Regions from separate parts of the Pseudalkalibacillus sp. Hm43 genome, predicted to be linked through region 2. Evidence: riboswitches for the same ligand, from Rfam matches in the RefSeq annotation. Region 2 holds a riboswitch; the other holds the start of a gene.

Region 1 (10,498 bases), 1.2 Mb from region 2:
CGATGCCGAAGAAGGTAGAGAACACCATGCGCAATACGGTAATGAAGAAGGCGATCAAGATGGTATACTTCGCACCTTCCAGAATTTTGTACAGGACCTGGTAGCCGTTTTTGTCCGTCCCTAAGGGATATTCCTTCATCGGCGGAAACGGTGCGGTATACCTCGGCAGACCTTCCTCATCGTATAGGATGGTCGTTCTGTCAGGTAAGTTGTCTTTCATCACCAAATCAAAATAAAAGCTTCCTCCCAGTAATCCGACAATGAACAAGAATCCAATCAGAAACAATGGATTCATGAAGATACGTTTGATCATCATACAAACACCTCATTCTGATTGAGAGAATATTTGGAGACGATCAGGCCGCCAATTACAAATATAAAGAAAAACGGAAAAAAGAGCATGAACATACCGATGATGAAAACTTCAGGCGTGATGATTCCGTGCTCCCATATGAAAGTTGTGAACCCATTCATATTGAAAAGGATCTCGAGCATCAATAAAGCCGACAATGAGAACCAAAAGAGCGTTTTTGCGTTGTAAAACAAATTCGCAACCGTATTCCTGAAGATGTGGAAGATCAGGATCCTGCTCCACTTCACGCCTTTCGACTTCGCAGTTTCGACATATCTTGCTTCCGCCTCTTCCTCAAAGATATGTAATAGGATCTTCGTCAAAAACACTGTCGGAAGTATGGATAGACAGATAATCGGCAATAAGTACGCATTATCTCCATTAAAGGATAGGATGTCGAACAGCAATACATCCGTTTTCCGATAGATGTAGATGATTAGAAATTGAAAGAACAAGATGAGGAAAACATCCGGAATGATCTGGACACCGTTTATAATCGTGCCAAATACCTTCCTCACCTTGACATTCATGAACCACATGATGCTGTAGGTCAACAACGTCGATACAATCAGAGATAGGCCGAAAGAAGCCCCTAGGATTTTCATCGAATCTTTGTACAGGTCCCACATCATCGGGAAAACGGGTAACTCATAACCATTGTCGTAATACGTCAATTGTTTCAATTGTGATAGTTGCTTTCCAGTTTCCAATAAAGCCTGTTTGTACTGCTCCCAATACAGGCCGATATCATAGGACAAATACAATGCATTTCTAATTTTCCCGGTATCGATCGCTTTTTGGATGACAACAAGTGATTCCATGTCGAACAGTAGATACGGTAATTTCCCAAGCAAAAGGATGCCAATTACGGTAAGAAAAAATTCTAGTACAAGTATTCCGAACGTACGCACAATACACCCCCCCCTAATAAACAATAACCTCCTATTAGAAGGACGACATAAAATGGAAATGGTTGTAAGAGAGCTCCTCATTAAAAAGATCAGAGCACAGATGGGCTCTGATTCTTTCACTCTTTATTGGTTGGAAACTTTTTTGAAATCATGCTCCTCAGATAATGTGCTGCTCTGGACAATAGATGGTTTGGGATACTTCTTCCGCTTTCTCTTCGGAAGTAACGACCGTTTAACCCCTTCCAACATGAGCATGTATGCGAGAATCGTCAATCCAAAAGCGATACCTGGATAAAGGAGCTGCCACGTATTCAGAAGCATTCCAGACTTTGTGGCACCTGCAACTAATCCACCCCATTCACTGGATAAAGAAGTAATTTGAGTGACAATCGACTTTTCTGCCATCTCATTACCTGCCATCGGTTCCGTTTCGACATTTTCGAAATCAGTCCCCCCTATGAACATCCCGAGCACACCTAAGTGAGCGAAAATAAGCAAGACCTGTATCATCTGTTGATTGAACATGATGAAGAGCCTAGGGACCAAATATGGTCTAACATGTTTGCTTAACACATGAAAATAGCTACCGCCTAAAATCCTTGAATTATCAATAAATTCTTCCTTCATAATTTGGTCTGTTTCACTGGAAATCAATAATGTGAGCGTCGGAACAGCAAGCAACGTCAATACCGATATTGAGAAGATCAATTGGACCTTTGATTCAAAACTCCAGCTGAACACGACCAAAACAGGTGACAACAAGAAATAAGCAATCAATGATAGAGGAACAAAACTGAACGAATTCGTTAGACCCTTGATGACAATTTGAATTTTCAGGAGAAACCTCCGTAAAGTCAATCCGAAAAATAAAGATAAGATCATTCTCAAACTTGTGATAACAAAAGCTAAACCGATCGTGTATTTCGCTCCTTCTAGTATCTTGTAGTGTAAGGGAAATCCGGTTTTATCCGTCCCCATCGGAAATCGCTCTGAAGGAGGGTATGGAGCAGCTTGTAATCTTCCATCCCCATTTGCATCCATGTAAGCCTGTGGTTCTGGTACCGTCTCTTTAATATGTAAATCGTAATAGACACTCAAACTAAAAAGCGCAACCAACAAGATGAATGGGAAAATGAAAAAAGGACTCTTCCATAACCGGACAATCATCCGAACACCCCCTCCTGATCATTTGCAATTCTAGAAATCAACAATCCGCTAAGAACAAAGATGATAAAGAATGGGATGAAGATCATAAGGATCCCAATCGTAAAGATATGAGGATTGATTGTACCAGCCCTCCATAAGAATTGGATGAACCCATCCATACTGAACAGTATTTCAAGCATCAACAAATTAGATAACATGAACCAGAACAGGACTTTATAATTGTGGAAGAAGCTCACTAGGGTGTTTCTCAATACATGTAATACCAATATTGAGCTCCGCTTCACACCTTTCGCCAGCGCAGTTTCCACATACCTTTTTTCCAGCTCATCTTCATATTTCAAGGACATTGTTTTGATCAAGAATACAGAAGGTAATATTGATAGACAGATGATTGGGAGGGCGTATGCTTCGTCACCAAATGAAGAGTGAACATTGAAAATCAACACTCCGGTCTTTTTAAATAAAAAAATGAAAGCAACTTGTAAACCGATGATCAGCAGAACATCCGGTATCGCTTGAAACAAAGATGCAGTTCCTTGACCAATCTTGCGAACCGTTTGATTTGGAGAAAGCATGATTAGATAGGTTACTAATCCGGCAATGCAAATGGAAAGGACGATTGCTGCACTGAAAATTTGCATAGAGTAAAGGAAATACTCCCACATTGTCGGAAAGACAGGATAAAATTTACCGAGGTAATAATAGTCCAATGAAGTAAGATGAGAAAGCTCATAGCCTGTCCGCATCACTTCTGACATGTAACGAGACCAGTTCCATTCGAACCCATAACCTAGATACGACGCATCATTCAGCGTTCCATTATCCAGCAATTTCTGAACCCCTGTGAATCCCTTCATGTCAAAGAACAAGAAGGGCAACTTACCTAAGAGAACGATTCCGACAATGGTAAGGATAAATTCAACACTTAGAACTCCAAACTTTTTCATTATCCCCAACCCCTAATATGTATGATTAATCGACATATTCTACATGTTACATTAGTTTGAATATTATGTAAATAATGGAATTTTGTATAGTTTATTAAAAAAATCTCCACAAAAAAACAACTGCCATAATCGGCAGTTGTTTTTAAGCAAGGTGACATTCAAGCCCCATCGGGCCCCATTCGGATTCAAAAATGAAGCCTGTCTCCGAATCGTAATCCAATGTCAGTTCCTCATCTAAATTTCGTTTTGTAAACAAGTCGATATGAAAGTCCATTCCATCCGAATGGATGACAATATCTCCTTTTCTGGAGTCATCCTCAATGAGCTTGAATTTCATCATCGTTCCGCATCCACCCTGCATTTCTGCATCGATGCGAAGAATCTTATCCTTTTCCAATGTCAGCTGTTTCAACTGTTGAAGCGCTTCTTCCGTGATCGTCAGATTCATCTTCTTCTCCTCCTCTGAGTCTCTTGACCAGACTGGACTTCGAGAACAAACGCTCTTTCACTTTCTGACCTGTCGGTGTAACAGCCAGCCCTCCGAGTGCTGTTTCTTTGAGAGCACGTGGCATGTTTTTACCTATATCATACATCGTATCAATCACTTCGTCACATGGAATCCGGCTTTCAACACCTGCAAGACCCATATCAGCGGAAGAGAAAGCAATGGATGTACCGATCACATTTCGCTTGATACATGGCACTTCAACAAGACCTGCTACCGGGTCACAAACGAGACCGAGCAGGGATTTCATCGCCATAGCTGTAGAATGGACGGCTTGACGTGGGGATCCACCCTTCAATTCAACGATGGTTCCGGCTGCCATTGCAGTCGCTGAACCGACTTCCGCCTGACAACCTCCTGCTGCACCTGAAATGAAGGAACGGTTCGCAATAATATATCCGAGCATACTTGCAGTGAATAGTCCCATTACGAGATCATCGTTATCAAGGTTTGTATTTTTCTTCAGTGAGAACAATACCCCTGGTAAAATCCCAGCTGCTCCAGCAGTTGGTGTCGCGACAATGACGCCCATCCGTGCGTTGCCTTCTGATGTTGCCATCGAGCATGCCATCGCATCACTGATGATTGAACCGGAAAGGACATCTCCCGCTTCGATATAGGCTTTCATTTTCACCGCATCGCCACCTGAAATGCCGCTTGGTGCTTCTGATGCGTCATGAAGTCCCTGTTCTACGGCATTCTCCATCTTCAGAAGGCGCTCTTTCATCATCTCGAAGATCTGTTCTTTCGATCTTCCCGATTTGATGTGTTCCTGATCAATCATTGCTTCAGCGATCGTTTTATTTTCTCGCTCACAATAATCGAGCAAATCAACAGTAGATTGAATATCCATACGGTTCACCTCCACAATTATCGACCAACTTGTTCAGTCATCGATTGCACAATCCGTTGTAAATCATCATGTGTACTTATAGAAAAGTCCACTTTATCATTGTTGATTCTAAAAATTTGGGACAGTCCTCCACCGACGGAAGCTCCCCCGATTTCAAGTGTACGTGACCCCGTTTTGACACGGAGAATCGCTACGTTCGGATGCTCAAACTCGCTGCAGTTCTCTTCAAAAGTAAATTCGTAAGTGAGATTGGCTTCCTCAGCCAGTTCATAAGCGTGTTTAATCCGTTCATCTTCGGTATCATAGCCAAGCAATCCACCTAGTAAAGCTTTATCCGTACCATGCCCCTGATACGTTTCTGCAAACGAATCGAAGAGCTGGATCTCAACTTCCTCCGGTACGCAGCCTAACAATTCGTATGCCGCTCTACCGATCCAAACTGCACCGGCTGTATGTGAACTGGACGGACCGACCATGATCGGTCCGATTATATCGAAACAACTGTTATAACCCATCGTAACGCCTCCTTTAATTTAGAGAACGAGTATATATAAAAAAACACATAAAAAGGACAAAGAAGGTGATTTCACCCGCTCTGTCCTTTTTACCTGAGAGTTTCATTCGTACCCCTTTGGTGGCTTTCGCTCTCTCCAGAGATGCGTCAGATCGTAGTTCATTTACCTGAGAGATTTGCTTCATGGTTTTTTGAAGCTTGCTCCTTCGGTGTCGGCTTCCTGCGCCCGACTCTCCCACGACCTTCATTCGCGCATATACATTTCTTCTTTCATTATGTCGGATTTCAGGCACATTTGTCAAAAGTTTTCTTCACAAACCGTAACCGCTTACATACCTTTCAACATTTGATTGGCTAAGTCTTTCAAAACTTCGATATGACGGTCTTTCTCGTAAGGTTCGCCTTCATACTTGTAGTTGATTGCAAAATGCACACCTTCTACTGACCAATGAAGCATGCTCGATTCCAGAGACTGATTGGTTTTAAACTCCGCTTTCACACCGTCGACCAGTTCTACAGTTTCAGTAATCCCTAGTTTGTAACGGCCATTTTCATAATCATCCGCCTCAATCATGATCCAGCCTTCATCTTCTTTTGAAACGGTTCTCAATTCAATCCGGATATCTTTCCCGTCTTTATCATTCCAATCTTTGATATCAAGGACCTGGAAAGGCTCTGCTTCAAATGGCAAGCTTTCGGGAAGTGTTACCCGATAAGGCAATGCTTTTAGAGCTGTTTCTGTAGAATTTGCTTCATAGGATGTCGGTATCGACTTTTTCATCTCTTCAGTCAGATCACCTTCAGCCTCCACCTCTTGTAAAAGCGAGGCATCCAGTGTATCAGGAGGAAAATCATTTCCGGGCACAAAGAACAATACAAATCCAATGACGCTCATAAAAACGACTGCGTGAGTCCACTTTCCCATCAAAATCCCCCTTGTTTTGTACAAATCTTCCATATGACCTACTTCTGTCCTGACCCCGAGAATCCTTTGTATCTGTATAGAATGAGTACGTTTTTACTAATGAATCTTCATATGTAGAAAAAACAGACCTGTTGTGAATCACAACAGGTCTGTTCAAATATTCATTACTATTCGCTAATCACTTCTGCTTCTAATTCAACATCCTTGATTTCTGCTTGAGGCATCAAGATCTCTTTCGCATTGAATTCTTTCAGTTCAGCATCTTTTGTTACACGGTTTGGCAAATCCGGGTTTGCGAGAGCACTTGTACCAAGGCTCACAAAGTCGGATTCCCCTTTTTCCAACAGAGATTCAGCTTTCTCTGGTTCACCAAGACCACCGTTTGCGATTGTCGGAAGACCACCGAATTCTTTCGCTGCAGCAGCCAACGTTTTCGTGCCCTCACCAAAACTGGATTCAGTTGCATCTCCGTCGGTCACGTGAATGTAATCAAGGGTCGTTTTTCCAAGTGTACGGAAAATGTATTCTGCATCTTCCTCTCCGTTCGGCCACTTGTAACCTTGATCGGCTACTTTTCCTTGAGAGATCCGGATTCCAACCATGTAATCGTTCCCGACCGCCTTTCTCACTTCTTCAATGACTTCTAGCGTCAGTTGAAGACGTGCCTCAAGAGAACCGCCATATTGGTCATCACGATGGTTCAAATAATCGGTCAAGAACTGATCGAGTAGGTAACCATTGGCACCATGGATTTCTACCCCGTCAAATCCAGCTTCCTTCGCGTACTTAGCAGCATCTACGAAAGCTTTCTTCACATCATTGATTTGTTCTCCTGTTATTTCCTTAGGCGTTTGGAATGGGCCAGAACCTCCATAAAACGGAAGCTGTTCTCCTTTTGGAGCAATAGCCGATGGTGCTATCGTTTCATCTGTATAACGGTTGCCTTGAGCTTGCCCGCCAGCATGCATGAGCTGGGCAATCATTTTCGCACCATGTGCTTGAACCGTTTCTACAATCGGCTTCCAGGCATGCATCTGTTTTTCATTCGCAAGTCCGGGTTGATTGTAGTATCCCTGGCTGTACGACTCATCCAGATAAAGCCCTTCAGAGATCACGGTACCGAATCCGCCTTCAGCATAACGCTCGTAATAGGCCTTCATTCGGTCGTTAGCCTGACCATCTTCATCAGCACTTACCCGTGTCATTGGGGCGACGATGTATCGGTTTTTCACGGAAACATTTCCTAATTTACCTTCTTGAAAAAGTTCGTTTGACATTGTATCCCTCTTTCTTTTTGTTAGTTATTTTACATTTTAAAGTTACCATGATGATATCAAGGATTCATAATAGGTCCAAATGTTACGCTTCAACGAGGTTAGGTTACCCTTATTATGCATATAAAAAAACACTCCAAACTCTGGAGTGTTTTCATGTTATGTATGGCTGGGCTAGCTGGATTCGAACCAACGCATGACGGAGTCAAAGTCCGTTGCCTTACCGCTTGGCTATAGCCCAACGACCACATTTTCTAGTATGAAGTTATCGTTCGATTTTATACTCCCATTATACAAAATTTCTTTGAAAATCTCTACACGTATGAGGGCATTTGTACGTGGGTAAATTAACACGGAGGTGATTGCACAATGAAATTGGTCGACGAAATATATGACACGTTCAAATTCCACTTCTCAGCCGATGAAGAGGACATCTACCCGATTGTGTTCGGCATCCTGGATTCAAAAAGTAAAGAAGAGATCTTCGACCATCTCGATGAGTTGGCACATGAAGATCTCGCTGAAATGGTGACGCTCTATGTATTGGAACAACTGCAGAAAAAGCTGGCGGAAGAAGGAATAGGTAGAGTAACGCTAGGACAAGATTACACCGACGATTATTTGCAATAATCATACTGATTCGTTCATCTCGTTTGTACCTTCGTTTATCTTTTTCTTATGTTCGATAAACCAAGGTAACAATAAACCGAGGAACGCTGAGGAAACTCCATCATGTCCCTCCATATATAAGTTGAGTGCCAACATGAATCCGGTCAATCCGAAAACCCCTGCCATCAACCAATAAATCCTTCTAGTCAAAATGACTTTTTGCCAGGTTATGATCAACTGTATGAAAAAGAATATCCCTAAAAAAATGCGCTCCAATATATATTCGCTTAGATCCACCCCGATCGGTTTGATCAACCACTGAAGCAGGAGCAACAGGACGACGAGCTCCCAATTGATATACTTTTTCATATGGATCAAATAATGGTTTCCTCTTTCACTTTCCCATATCCTAATGCTTCTAGAGCAAGCTGCAGTGTCGTATAGATATTCAAGTCGTTCAACTCGATTCCCAGATTGACGGCTGTAATCGCTACTGCTGATCGGATGCCTGTAATGGCCGTTTTCACACCGAGCAAGCGTAGGGTTTTGACCAGTTGGAAGAGATGCTGTGCAACCATCGTATCTACTACACTCACACCAGAAAGATCGATGATGATTCGATCAAGCTTCAATTCCTCGCAACGCTCAATTGCACGTTCTTGAATATGCTTCGCCCGATTCGTATCAATATCTCCTATGATCGGCAAAACAGCTATTCCATCAAATAGTGGAACGACGGGTACAGAAAGTTCAAGTAGCGTGTCCTGATAACGAAGGGCTACTTCAATGTTGTATTCTACATAACTTTTGCTGTAACCATAGACCGCTTGATCGAGGATTGGATCCAATCGGTTCGCAATCTGAATGATCTGATCATTCGTCAGCGCTTCAGTTTGTGCAAAATCAGCAATGTAAGCCCAGAGGACTTGCCGATAATAGGGTGTATTTCTCAAAGCTTCAGATATCGGAGCATCCAATACCACTGCTTTCTTCCCCTTTTCAGATCCCCATCGGATGATTTCTTCGTATTCATCTTCTCTATCATTAGGCAGGTGTTCAGCGATGAGAGTGATCATTTCGACCGCTCTTTCCTTCAGCGATTCCTCGGAAAAGAACTCATTTTCTGTATCCATGTTGTTCATGCGTAAAGATACAATATCATCAGCGATTTTCAGTTTATGTTCAATTAATTGTTCAGATAGTTTTTCCACTTTGCGTTTGTCTTGAATATGATTCGGCATTTTATTTCCCCTTCTTTTCTACTATATTTCGACTAACTACTTCGTTACTATATTCATAATCCCTTCCTACATTCTAAAATCGTTCACGGCGAATTAAAAGGGTTTTTCCTAAGTAACTTCGAATGACTGAAAGGAGACTACAAAAATGAGGTGTAAATATGTCAGAACTAGAGAAGGTCTATCTTGAAGAGATCAGAGAGAACTACAGAGGGCTGAAAAAGCAAGCAGAAAGGGTTTTCGATCAACTCAGTACCGAGGAGCTTGCTTGGACACCGAATGAAGAATCGAACAGTATTGCAATCTTGATTAAACATATGAGTGGCAATATGAAGTCGAGATGGACCGACTTCCTTACTACAGATGGTGAAAAACCGGACCGTTATCGAGATAACGAATTCATTGATGATATGGAAACGCAGGAACATATGCTAGAGGTTTGGGAAGAAGGCTGGGGTGTCTTATTCAATACGCTCAATTCCTTGACGGAAGCGGACTTGTTGAAGACGGTCTACATACGAAGCGAACCGCATACCGTCATTAAAGCATTGCAGCGCCAAGTCACCCATTACGCAGCACACGTTGGTCAGATCATCTATATCGGTAAACTCGCCAAAAACAAAGAATGGAACACACTAAGCATTCCAAGAGGAAAATCCGAAGAATACAAGTAGGTGCCAGGCACCAATCAGAAACTGTTGCGTTTCAACGGTTCTGTTTCGGTGCCTGGTACGTTAATGGAGGTTTCGATGTCGCGAATGAAGTGCTCCCTTTCGTATTCGTTCTTCAAGAGGAGTCTGACGTTTCTCCGCTTTTTCAAGAATTTTTTCAGCTTCTGGTCCTTTTCCATCAATGCATCAAAATCATTTCCATACAATCGGCTGAACCATTGCTCCTTTTTCAAACGGTCGATGTTCCGTTGAAGTTTGCTCTTTTCTGGCATGAACCAGAAAAGGAATTCTCCAAAAGCTTCTAATAATAGGAAGAACAATTCAAAAGCCACCGCTAATCTCCTCCAATCAAGGTTTCCGGGCAGATAAGATGAGGACTACAGGAATCCTACTTCTACGTTCATATTCTTCTGTTTGGCTGAAGAACCGTTCATCCGGCGTTCCTTCTTTCAAGCCTTCCAATTGAAAGCCTGCTTGCAATATTTCGGTTATGTATTGCTCCGTCGTCCTATGGTATTTTGTCACCATCTGA
Region 2 (10,498 bases):
TCCTAAGACTGCGCTTAGGTTTCGATAGTCGTTGAACCTTCACCTTCATAGGTGCTTGGCTGCTGATTACCCAATCCGATCAATTTTTAGCATTCACGCTCACCGTTCCCAGTCACGTTGTAGCTTGATCGTCTCTAAGGATTTTTCAGCAATTCACCCAATTTTCTAGTCATTCATTGTCTGAATGACGCGGACTAGAAAATTTAATCCGCTAACATAATCATCTGCGCACCTCTGCGCGACCCGCCTTGTTCTACAAGGTGAGTCAACTTCGCAATATCATCCAGCCATGAAACGGATCCGGATGATTTTCCATTCACGCCTTTTGCCAGTGTGTTTCTCGGTCGGAGCGTCGAACCGTTCGTTCCGACTCCGCCACCACGGCTCATGATCTCCATCACTTGTTTACGGTGATCCGAAATTCCTTCTCTCGAGTCTGCTACAAACGGCATCACGTAACAGTTGAAGTATGTGACTTCTGTCGCAGCACCTGCTCCGTATAGAACTCGTCCAGCTGGTACGAAGTTCAAGTTCACCAGCTCGTGATAAAACTTCTCGAATGACTCTTGTCTCTTTTCTTTGGTTTCTTCAACGGCTGAAAGACCTGTCGCATTTCGCTTTGCGATTTGCTCATAGTAGATTTCAAGCGGCTTATCAATCGTATCCAGTGATCTTTTTACAATTCCAGTTTCGATCTCCTCAGGCTTGTCTAATACGCCTCGATAATCGTCTTCTACCTTCACTTCCGCCATTTTTTGTTCTCGGTCCAATGAAACGATGAACCCGACACCTCTTGCTGGGAATTTCGGGTCGTCCTTTACAGTCAATACGACGAAATCCCCGACCTTCAACGTCCTTTTCTCGGTATCCTTGAACGAATACCGGTCCAACATGACCAATCGAGATACACCTTTGTGTGTAGTGTGCATGTCCGATGTGATCGGATGCACCTGTTCGAATTTAGCAATGTCCTCATTCAACCGGTCAATGTTGATATGATGTCGTTGCTCCCCTGTTACAATCGCCATCCAGGATCCTCCTCATTATTTAGTGTTTTTATGTTTTTTCATTAATGCTTTATGTGTACCCAAATAATAGCATATCCAACCTCCCGATATCAATATATAGTGTACATTATATTTAAATAGTACAATATATTGTGTAATTTAGAACGAATAAGAATAATCTTGTCAAAATCAGAAAGGTGTAAAATGTGTAGAATGGTGGAGAAAAATGTCCAAATCCCTCCCTATTTCATCTGGAATAACAAATTTATCTGTTTGCAGGTTTTTAGGATTTTTGAGCTATAGATGTGCCATAAGTTTTACTCATATCCTTCTTTTGTGCCTGAAAAAAAATAAAACTGCAGCTCGTTTCAGCTGCAGTTTTTCCACATTATCGTCGATAAGTCCATTCGTCATTTGCATAACGTCGTTCAATGATCTCATCTATATATCGTTTTTGTTCATCGTTCAGTTCAAGTGGGACGAGTTCCACATCAAGCCCATCTGCAAATCCTTGTTTGAATGCTTTTTTTGATTCTTCAATAGTTACTTTCTCTTGGCGGAGGTCGTTGATGGCAACCGCTTTTTTGCTGAACGCTTTTTGCATCAGCTCGCGAACACGCTCATTTGCAAATTTGAAACAATCAAACAGTTTGTCTTCATCTATATCTAGTAAGATGGATCCGTGCTGGAGAATGACGCCCTTTTGTCTCGTTTGCGCACTTCCGGCAACCTTCCGTCCCTCAACAACGAGCTCATACCAGGAAGGAGCATCGAAACAGACTGCTGAACGCGGATTTTTCAAGCCGGCCTTTTCCTCCTCAGTTCGTGGAACCGCAAAATAGGCATCCAATCCAAGGTTCCGGAATCCTTCGAGAATCCCTTCTGAAATGACTCGGTATGCTTCAGTCACGGACTGCGGCATCTTCGGATGTTCCTCTGTCACGATCACACTGTAAGTCAGTTCCTGATCATGTAAAACTGCCCTTCCACCGGTCGGTCGACGGACAAATCCATATCCGTGTTCCTTGACTGCATCCATATTGATTTCTTTATCTACCTTTTGAAAATAACCGACGGACAGCGTCGCAGGGTTCCATTCATAAAATCGGACGACTGGCTTGATTTCGCCTTTACTGTGCCATTCTAAGAGCGCTTCATCCAACGCCATATTATAAGCTGGTGAACATGCACCAGAATCGATAAAATACCATTGCTCTTTCATTCGAACATAACGCCTCTTTCTATAACAATCGTCTGTATGTACCGTTCATAGTTTAACAGATTTATGAACAAGGGTACAATGAATGCTCTTTTGGCGTAACTTTGTTTTGCGAATACGGTCAATCCTGTATATAATGGACATGGTATATTTTTATGAATTCTATAGAAAGAAACTAGGGGGAAATAGCATGGATTGGATTTTATGGGTATTGCCAGTAGGGCTGCTACTATATATGATCATTGCTGGCCTTTATCAACGTAGACAATTGAAGACTTTGACTGAAGAAGAATTCCGTAGCGGTTATCGAAAGGCGCAACTCATTGATGTCCGCGAAGCAAAAGAGTACGATAACGGACATATATTAGGAGCGCGTAACATCCCACTATCTCAGCTCCGTATGCGTCATAAAGAAATCCGTCAAGATCAACCGGTATACCTATACTGCGAAAGCGGAATGCGTACAGTTAGGGCAGCGGCAGTCTTAAGGAAAAAAGGCATTAAAGACCTTTACAACCTCAAAGGCGGATTCAAAAAATGGAACGGTAAAGTAAAAAAAGCAAAATAAGCTGATAGAGTGAGATCGAAATGATCTCACTCTTTTTATTTGGACAGCTTTCTGTCCTTCATTTTCGTTTTATCGCAATTTGGGGGATAGAAAGAGCCTCTTGCTGTCCTCCATTTTTGTCTGTTTGTCATTTGGAGGATAGAAAGCGACACTTTCTATCCTCCATTTTCGTTTTTTCAGTAAATGAGGGATAGAAAGAACCCTTTGCTGTCCCTCATTTCTGGTTTCCTGAGTTTTGAAGGACAGAACCAGCCCTGAATACAACGAAAAAGAAGGACGGACCCCCAAACTAAACCCGGGATCCGTCCTTTCATCTTCATCTTTATTGTTTTTCGTAGCGAAGGATCGGTTTACGTGCTGCTGTCGTTTCGTCCATTCGCTTGATGACTGTAGTATGTGGTGCTTGCTGTACCACTTCAGGGGATTCTTCCGCTTCTTTCGCGATCTGAATCATTGCCTCGATGAACTCATCCAACGTTTCTTTTGATTCCGTTTCCGTCGGCTCGATCATCAATCCTTCCTCAACGTTTAGAGGGAAGTAGATGGTCGGCGGGTGGTAACCGAAGTCTAGCAGGCGTTTCGCCATGTCCAACGTACGGACACCAAGCTTCTTCTGACGCTTCCCGGAAAGGACGAATTCGTGCTTACAATGTTGAGAGAATGGAAGGTCAAAGTGTGGCGCGAGCTTGCGCATCATATAGTTCGCATTCAATACCGCGTAATCACTGACCTTTTTCAGACCGTGACGGCCCATCGTCATGATATACGTATAAGCACGGACGTTGATTCCGAAGTTACCGTAAAATGGCTTCACACGGCCGATAGAATCCGGCAAGTTGTAATCGAACACATACCCTTCTTCCGTCTTCTTCAAAATCGGCTTCGGCAAGAATGGCATCAAGTCCTTTTTCACACCGACTGGACCTGATCCTGGACCGCCGCCTCCGTGAGGACCTGTGAACGTCTTATGCAAGTTCAAGTGAACGACGTCAAAGCCCATGTCTCCTGGACGGGTACGCCCCATGATTGCGTTCATGTTCGCTCCGTCATAGTAAAGCTTTCCGCCAGCTTCGTGCACGATTCGTGCCATATCAAGGATATGCTCTTCGAAAAGACCGAGCGTATTCGGGTTGGTCAACATCAACGCTGCCGTATCTTCACCAACGACACGCTTCAAGTCTTCCAAGTCTACTAGGCCATTTTCATCTGATTTTACCGTTACAGACTCAAATCCAGCCACGACTGCAGAAGCCGGGTTCGTTCCGTGTGCAGAGTCAGGAACGATGACTTTCGTACGGTTGTGGTCTCCGTTTTTCTCATGGAAGGCACGGATCATCATGAGACCAGTCCACTCACCATGAGCACCTGCTGCAGGCTGTAGCGTCACTTCGTCCATACCGGTGATCTCTTCTAGTGACGTTTGAAGATCGTACATCATTTCCATTGCACCTTGGACCGTATCTTCGTCCTGATAGGGATGGATGTGTGCGAATCCTGGGATCCGTGCGACATCCTCATTGATTTTCGGATTATATTTCATCGTACAAGAACCTAATGGGTAGAATCCGGAATCTACTCCGTGGTTACGCTTCGATAATGCTGTGTAGTGTCGCATGATTTGAAGCTCGGAAACTTCTGGTAGCTCCGGCTCTTCCTCACGGATATAGTCAGCATCGAGCATTTCTTCAATGGGAGTTTCCGGGACATCTAATTCGGACAGGCTGTATCCTGCACGTCCTGGTTTTGACAATTCAAAAATGAGCGCTTGGTCTTTTTCGTGACTCATTGGACTCCCCCCAATTCTTTAACGAATGTATCGATTTCTTCTTTCGTGCGTTGTTCCGTTACCGCGATCAGCATGTGCTGGTCGAGATCCGGGTAGTATTGACCGAGGTCGTAACCGCCAATGAATCCTTTTTCAAGCAGGGCTTTATTGACGTCTTTCACTGGCCTCGAAACCTTCACAACCAGCTCGTTGAAAAACTTCCCGTTAAAATGAACGTCCAATCCCGCTGCTTCTAACTGCTTCTTCGCGTAGTGTGCTTTTTGCAAGTTCTGCACCGCGATTTCTTTGATGCCTTTTTTACCAAGAGCGGTCATGGCAACAGATGCAGCCAATGCGTTCAATGCCTGGTTGGAACAGATGTTGGATGTCGCCTTATCACGACGGATATGCTGTTCACGCGCTTGCAAAGTCAGAACGAATCCGCGTTGTCCTTCTTCGTCAGTCGTTTGACCGACAAGACGCCCCGGTACTTTACGCATCAATTTCTTCGTCGTTGCAAAATAACCACAGTGCGGTCCACCGAAGGCAGCCGGGATTCCGAATGGTTGTGCGTCGCCGATGACGATGTCAGCACCGAACTTGCCTGGTGGCGTAAGTGCACCAAGTGACAACGGGTTGCTGGAGACGACGAACATCGCTTTTTCAGAGTGGACGATTTCTTCAATCTCTTTCAACGGTTCAATTTGTCCGAAAAAGTTCGGGTATTGGACGATCACACAAGCTGTATCTCCATCTACCTCTGCCTTCAACGCTTCTAAATCCGTCGTACCGTTGGATGCTTCCACTTCTACGACTTCAAGGTTCGGACCTTTTGCATACGTATGAAGCACGCTCAATGCTTCTGGATGGACGCTCTTGGAGACGATGACTTTCTTCTTGCGCGTTTGGGCTGCACTTAAGAAAGACGCTTCCGCCAACGCCGTTTGTCCATCATACATAGAGGAGTTCGCTACTTCCATGCCTGTCAATTCACAGATCATCGTCTGGAATTCAAAGATCGCTTGAAGCTCTCCTTGTGAAATCTCAGGCTGGTAAGGTGTATAAGCTGTATAGAATTCTGAACGCGAAATGACGTGATTGACGATGGATGGAATGTAGTGATCATACACTCCTGCACCTAAAAATGATGCGTACTCCTTCGTGTTGACGTTTTTGTTCGCGAGCTTCGTCATCTTCTTCATCAGATCCGGCTCAGGAATTGCTTCTGAGATATTCAAATCCCCTTTGAATCGTACGTTTTCAGGGATATCAGCAAACAGCTCATCAATGGAATCGATGCCGATTTCGGCTAACATGTCCTTTTCGTCTTGCTCTGTCATTGGTAAGTAACGGAATTTCACCATTCATTCCCCCTCGTTATTTAACGTTTATAGAAAGGCGTTTTAACCACTTCTGCTTTTAGTCGGCGTTTACGGACCTGTACTTCGACTTCTGTGCCAAGTTCCGCATACTCCGTGTTGATGATGGCTAGTCCAAGGTTTTTACCTAGTGTAGGAGATTGCGTTCCAGTCGTCACTTCTCCGATTTTTTCATCATTTTTGAAAACTTCGTAGTGTGTACGTGGAATGCCTTTTTCGATCATCTCAATGCCGACGAGCTTTCGCTTGAGGCCTTCTTCTTTCTGCTTCGTCAAGGCTTCTTTTCCGATGAAATCGGCTTCCTTTTTCACTTTGACCGCAAATCCGATACCTGCTTCCAGTGGAGAGATCTCAGCTGTAAGCTCTTGACCGTAAAGAGCAAGGCGAGCTTCAAAGCGTAGTGTGTCCCGAGCACCTAGGCCGATCGGTTGCACTCCGTCTTCTTTTCCAGTCTCTAAAATCTTCTTCCATAGCGTTGGGGCATCTTGGCTGTCGCAATAGATTTCAAAACCATCTTCCCCTGTGTATCCAGTTCGGGAGACAAGCGCATTCGTGCCATCCAGGTCAACGTCTTCCGCAAATTTGAAGAATCCGATTTCACTGAGGTTGTAATCCGTCAGTTTTTGAAGGACTTGCTCAGCTACTGGTCCTTGAAGTGCAAGCTGGGCAACGTCATCGGAAATGTTCTTGATTTCGACATCGCCTTTTTTATTTTTCACGAGCCAATCATAATCTTTTTCTGTATTGGCTGCGTTCACGACGAGCAGATAATCTTCGTCTGCACGCTTATAGACGAGAAGGTCGTCAACCGTGCCACCATCTTCATAGCACATCGCTGTGTATTGAGCTCCGCCATCCTTCAATTTCGAAACGTCGTTCGTCATGACATATTGAAGGAAGTCTAGTGCACCCGGACCCTTCACGCTGACCTCACCCATGTGAGAAACGTCGAACAATCCTGCTTTCGTACGTACAGCTTCATGCTCTTCTTTAATGCTAGAAAACTGGACAGGCAGTTCCCAGCCTCCAAAATCGATTACCTTCGCACCGTACTCTTTGTACAGCTCAAATAATGGTGTTCGCTGCAAGGTAGACATGAACATCTCTCCTCTTCTATTTTTATTTAAAGTTTCGTTATCTAGCTGCCAGATTTGTCTTTCAGTCTTTGTAAAACAGAAAAAGACAAAGAAGACTGATCTGTCTTCTCTGTCCTTGTACCTGAAAGTTTATCGCAGTGTTAGCAAACTGCGATTGTCCCCTTTGGTGGCTCCATCATCGGAACACTCTCCAGAGCTGCGTCAAACAAGAGTCCGTTTGCCTGAGAGATTCGCTAATGCTTGCTCCTTCGGCGCTACTTCAAAGAGTAGTCTCTCCCCTTGTTCTCACTCGCCTCTATATGGTTCATGCAGCCGATTTTCACCGGCTGTTCAGACTAAATCAATAGCAGCTATTATATTTCTAAGTTCGCTTGTTCATACTAAGTATGAAACTAGTTCTATCTTATCATCGAACGACGTAAAATGACAATTATCTTTTCTATGAAAGCGTTCTATTTAACACATTTAACGAACGTTTCATAATCTCATATATTTAATGTTCGTCATTAACGCTGAATACATCTCTGGAAAGGGTTTTCTAGTATGACGTTTTCAATCCAACATGATCAATCCTGGGCTTCGGACTTCCTCAAGCGGATGGACGAGGATGGACCCTGGGCGAACTGGGAGTTATATCAACTTGCACTTGAAGCAGAGAAAAGCTTGATCATACCTGAGTTCCTTGGATTACAAGCTCCAAGGCATATTCCACATGTCCAGATCCTCCCCCACCAATTGGAGGTGGCGAGGAAAGTCATCGAGGACATGAACGGAAAAGGTATTCTTGCTGATGAAGTCGGTCTTGGTAAGACGATCGAGGCTGGCCTGATTATGAAAGAATACATGATTCGCGGGCTTGCGAAGAAAATTCTCATTCTCGTTCCGGCTTCACTTGTCATCCAATGGACGCATGAATTGAACACGAAATTCCTCATTCCAGCGGTCCCGCAAAAGAAAGCGTATGTATGGGAACAGTGTGATGTAGTCGTGTCCTCAATTGACACAGCAAAGCGTAGTCCTCACCGTGACATCGTCCTGAATCAGGATTACGATCTGATCATTATTGATGAAGCACATAAATTGAAAAACAAGAAAACGAAAAACTATGAATTCGTCCAACACTTGAAAAAGAAGTACTGTCTGTTGCTGACTGCAACGCCGATTCAAAATCGTGTGGAAGAAGTGTTCAACCTAGTATCACTTCTGAAGCCGGGTCATCTTGGAAATGAAGAATATTTCGATGAAGCGTATCGCTCTGGAAAATACAATGTCCAGAATGAAGAAAAGCTGAAGCAATTGATCAACAAGGTGATGGTGCGGAATCGACGAGAAGATACCGGTCTTAAGTGGCCGAAACGGATCGTCAAGACGATTCCGATCACCCTCTCACCTACCGAAAGACAGTTGTATGAATCCATTACGAATACAAGGAAAAATACGACACTCGCACAACAGCACGCCTTTTCTACAATCACTCTCCAGCGTGAAGTTTGCAGCAGCCGGGAAGCAGTTTTCCTAACGCTGAAAGCGATGTCCGAAAAAGATGGCATCAGTGATGAAGCCCGAAATTCAGCTATCAACCTGATGCAGGAGATCGAGAACGTCGATCGGAACTCGAAAGCTGAAAAGGCTCTGGAGATCATCCAGTCGATTGACGATAAGGTCATCATTTTCACCGAGTACCGGGCCACCCAATTGTATTTACAGTGGTACCTGAAGCAGCACGGAATCAGTTCCGTTCCATTCCGAGGCGGTTTCAAGCGGAACAAAAAAGACTGGATGACGCATCTGTTCAAAAACCATGCGAAGGTTTTGATTGCCACCGAAGCAGGTGGAGAAGGAATCAACCTCCAATTTTGCCAACATATCATCAACTATGACCTGCCATGGAACCCGATGCGTATTGAACAACGAATCGGCCGTGTCCACCGGATCGGTCAGGAACATGATGTGCATATTTATAATTTCGCAACGGAAAACACGATTGAAGAACACATCCTACGATTGTTATACGAGAAAATCAACTTGTTTGAAAACGTCATCGGTGACCTGGATGAGATCCTCTCACGTGTCGGTATGAAGAACATCGAGCAACATATCCGGGATATTTTCTATGATTCGGATACAGACGGGGAAGTACGGATCAAGATGGATAATCTGACATCACTCTTAACGTATAATGAGGACGAGGGGGATTCATATGCTTCAGAAGGACATTCATAATTTCCTTGAGCGATACTTCAACGCGAATGATTGCGAGTTGTTGGAACGTTATAACAACATGCTCCATGTCCAGTTGACGATTGAATTGGATAAGTTGTTGATGAATAGACCCTTCTATTGGCATTATCAACAAATGACCGGTGCTGAACCTAATCCGATGAAATTGAAGTTGCGCACAGAACAAGCAGAGGATGGGAGTGGTGATGGAGAGTTCATTCACTTCGGTTCTCCGAGGCTTCATCAAATCTTCCAATCAACAAAACAGTTGGGATCTTATATCCGGTTGTATGAGAATGTGATGCAGAATAACCAATCCTATATTCCGCTAGTACCGTGGCTCGGATTGAACATCAAAGTATCTTACCAATGCGATCGGAAAAAAGATCTCTTGCATTCAATCGGATTGAATCTGATCAACGGTATGATGGTCAGCGAGTTCCAATCCCTTTTACAGGTTAAACCACTGACACCGAAAATTCCGGATTATTGCTATACGATGAGCTCGATGATCAAGCCGGTAAGTGGAATCAAAAGGATCGAGTCTTATGTTGAACAAACGATCCGAGAGGATGACCCTCAATGGTCCATCGATGCCCGTAAACGTTGGCAAGAGGATGATGAATTACTTGATCACTTCTACCGAGACGTTGAAGTGTTGCCTGAATCCTATCATGTTGAAAAGCAAGCGTTAAAAGAGTTGTATGAACCGAAAGTGATTGTACAAATCATCAACGGTGGTATGTTCTATCTATCGAACCATACGATGATGCAATAACGAAAAGTGCGAGAACGATTCGCACTTTTTTTGCTTTTCTAAAAGGAATTTAGTGGTAAAATGAGGGAAAAAGAGAGGTGTGAAAGCATGGGTTTCATCATCCAGATCGGGTTTGCTATCATGTTATTCTTATTTGCAACTGCTGTAGCATGGTATGAGGGGAGCGCTTTGCTTAATGATCCATGGGAATGGAAGTACACGACACCCTTCAGTGGTGAAGTGACTCAGGAAAGCGATATATCACAGCTGGACTTTTTCTTTTACGCAGCGAAATTCGAACCGACTTTTCCGCTCTTGATGGCTACAAGTCTACTATACATAATCGTTTTAGTGGCTTACAGATCTTTTAACAACCAACGAAAAGGGATTCTCTTCTTTTCTTGCTTTGGTGCATCGCTATTGATCAGTTCGAGCTTCATGATCCAATCACCGACAATCGGGGCTGCATTATTCACGAAACTGTTC

Evidence for each region. A riboswitch is a leader RNA that binds a small molecule or an ion and turns the genes downstream of it on or off. The one in region 2 is predicted to bind glycine.
Region 1: it holds a riboswitch for glycine, as region 2 does, so the genes downstream of both, ACXQIQ_RS06650 (serine dehydratase beta chain) here and gcvT (glycine cleavage system aminomethyltransferase GcvT) in region 2, are expected to answer to the same signal.

What each region holds. Positions count from the first base shown of each region.
Region 1 covers NZ_CM135129.1:1,261,531-1,272,028, forward strand. Annotated here, with positions in the region: gene ACXQIQ_RS06620 (ABC transporter permease) at 1-316, opposite strand, end outside; gene ACXQIQ_RS06625 (ABC transporter permease subunit) at 313-1,263, opposite strand; gene ACXQIQ_RS06630 (hypothetical protein) at 1,387-2,430, opposite strand; gene ACXQIQ_RS06635 (ABC transporter permease subunit) at 2,427-3,377, opposite strand; gene ACXQIQ_RS06640 (iron-sulfur cluster biosynthesis family protein) at 3,520-3,825, opposite strand; gene sdaAA (L-serine ammonia-lyase, iron-sulfur-dependent, subunit alpha) at 3,761-4,735, opposite strand; gene ACXQIQ_RS06650 (serine dehydratase beta chain) at 4,753-5,250, opposite strand; glycine riboswitch at 5,395-5,497, opposite strand; gene ACXQIQ_RS06655 (hypothetical protein) at 5,578-6,174, opposite strand; gene ACXQIQ_RS06660 (oxidoreductase) at 6,342-7,451, opposite strand; tRNA gene ACXQIQ_RS06665 (tRNA-Gln) at 7,615-7,689, opposite strand; gene ACXQIQ_RS06670 (DUF6154 family protein) at 7,818-8,078, shown strand; gene ACXQIQ_RS06675 (hypothetical protein) at 8,079-8,435, opposite strand; gene ACXQIQ_RS06680 (STAS domain-containing protein) at 8,432-9,298, opposite strand; gene ACXQIQ_RS06685 (DUF1572 family protein) at 9,457-9,969, shown strand; gene ACXQIQ_RS06690 (hypothetical protein) at 9,984-10,298, opposite strand; gene ACXQIQ_RS06695 (class I SAM-dependent DNA methyltransferase) at 10,315-10,498, opposite strand, start outside.
Region 2 covers NZ_CM135129.1:106,767-117,264, reverse strand. Annotated here, with positions in the region: partial or broken gene ACXQIQ_RS00565 (ribonucleotide reductase N-terminal alpha domain-containing protein) at 207-1,028, opposite strand; gene ACXQIQ_RS00560 (lipoate--protein ligase family protein) at 1,396-2,229, opposite strand; gene ACXQIQ_RS00555 (rhodanese-like domain-containing protein) at 2,462-2,794, shown strand; gene gcvPB (aminomethyl-transferring glycine dehydrogenase subunit GcvPB) at 3,117-4,580, opposite strand; gene gcvPA (aminomethyl-transferring glycine dehydrogenase subunit GcvPA) at 4,577-5,920, opposite strand; gene gcvT (glycine cleavage system aminomethyltransferase GcvT) at 5,941-7,035, opposite strand; glycine riboswitch at 7,235-7,324, opposite strand; gene ACXQIQ_RS00535 (DEAD/DEAH box helicase) at 7,579-9,258, shown strand; gene ACXQIQ_RS00530 (YqhG family protein) at 9,236-10,033, shown strand; gene ACXQIQ_RS00525 (YjdJ family protein) at 10,121-10,498, shown strand, end outside.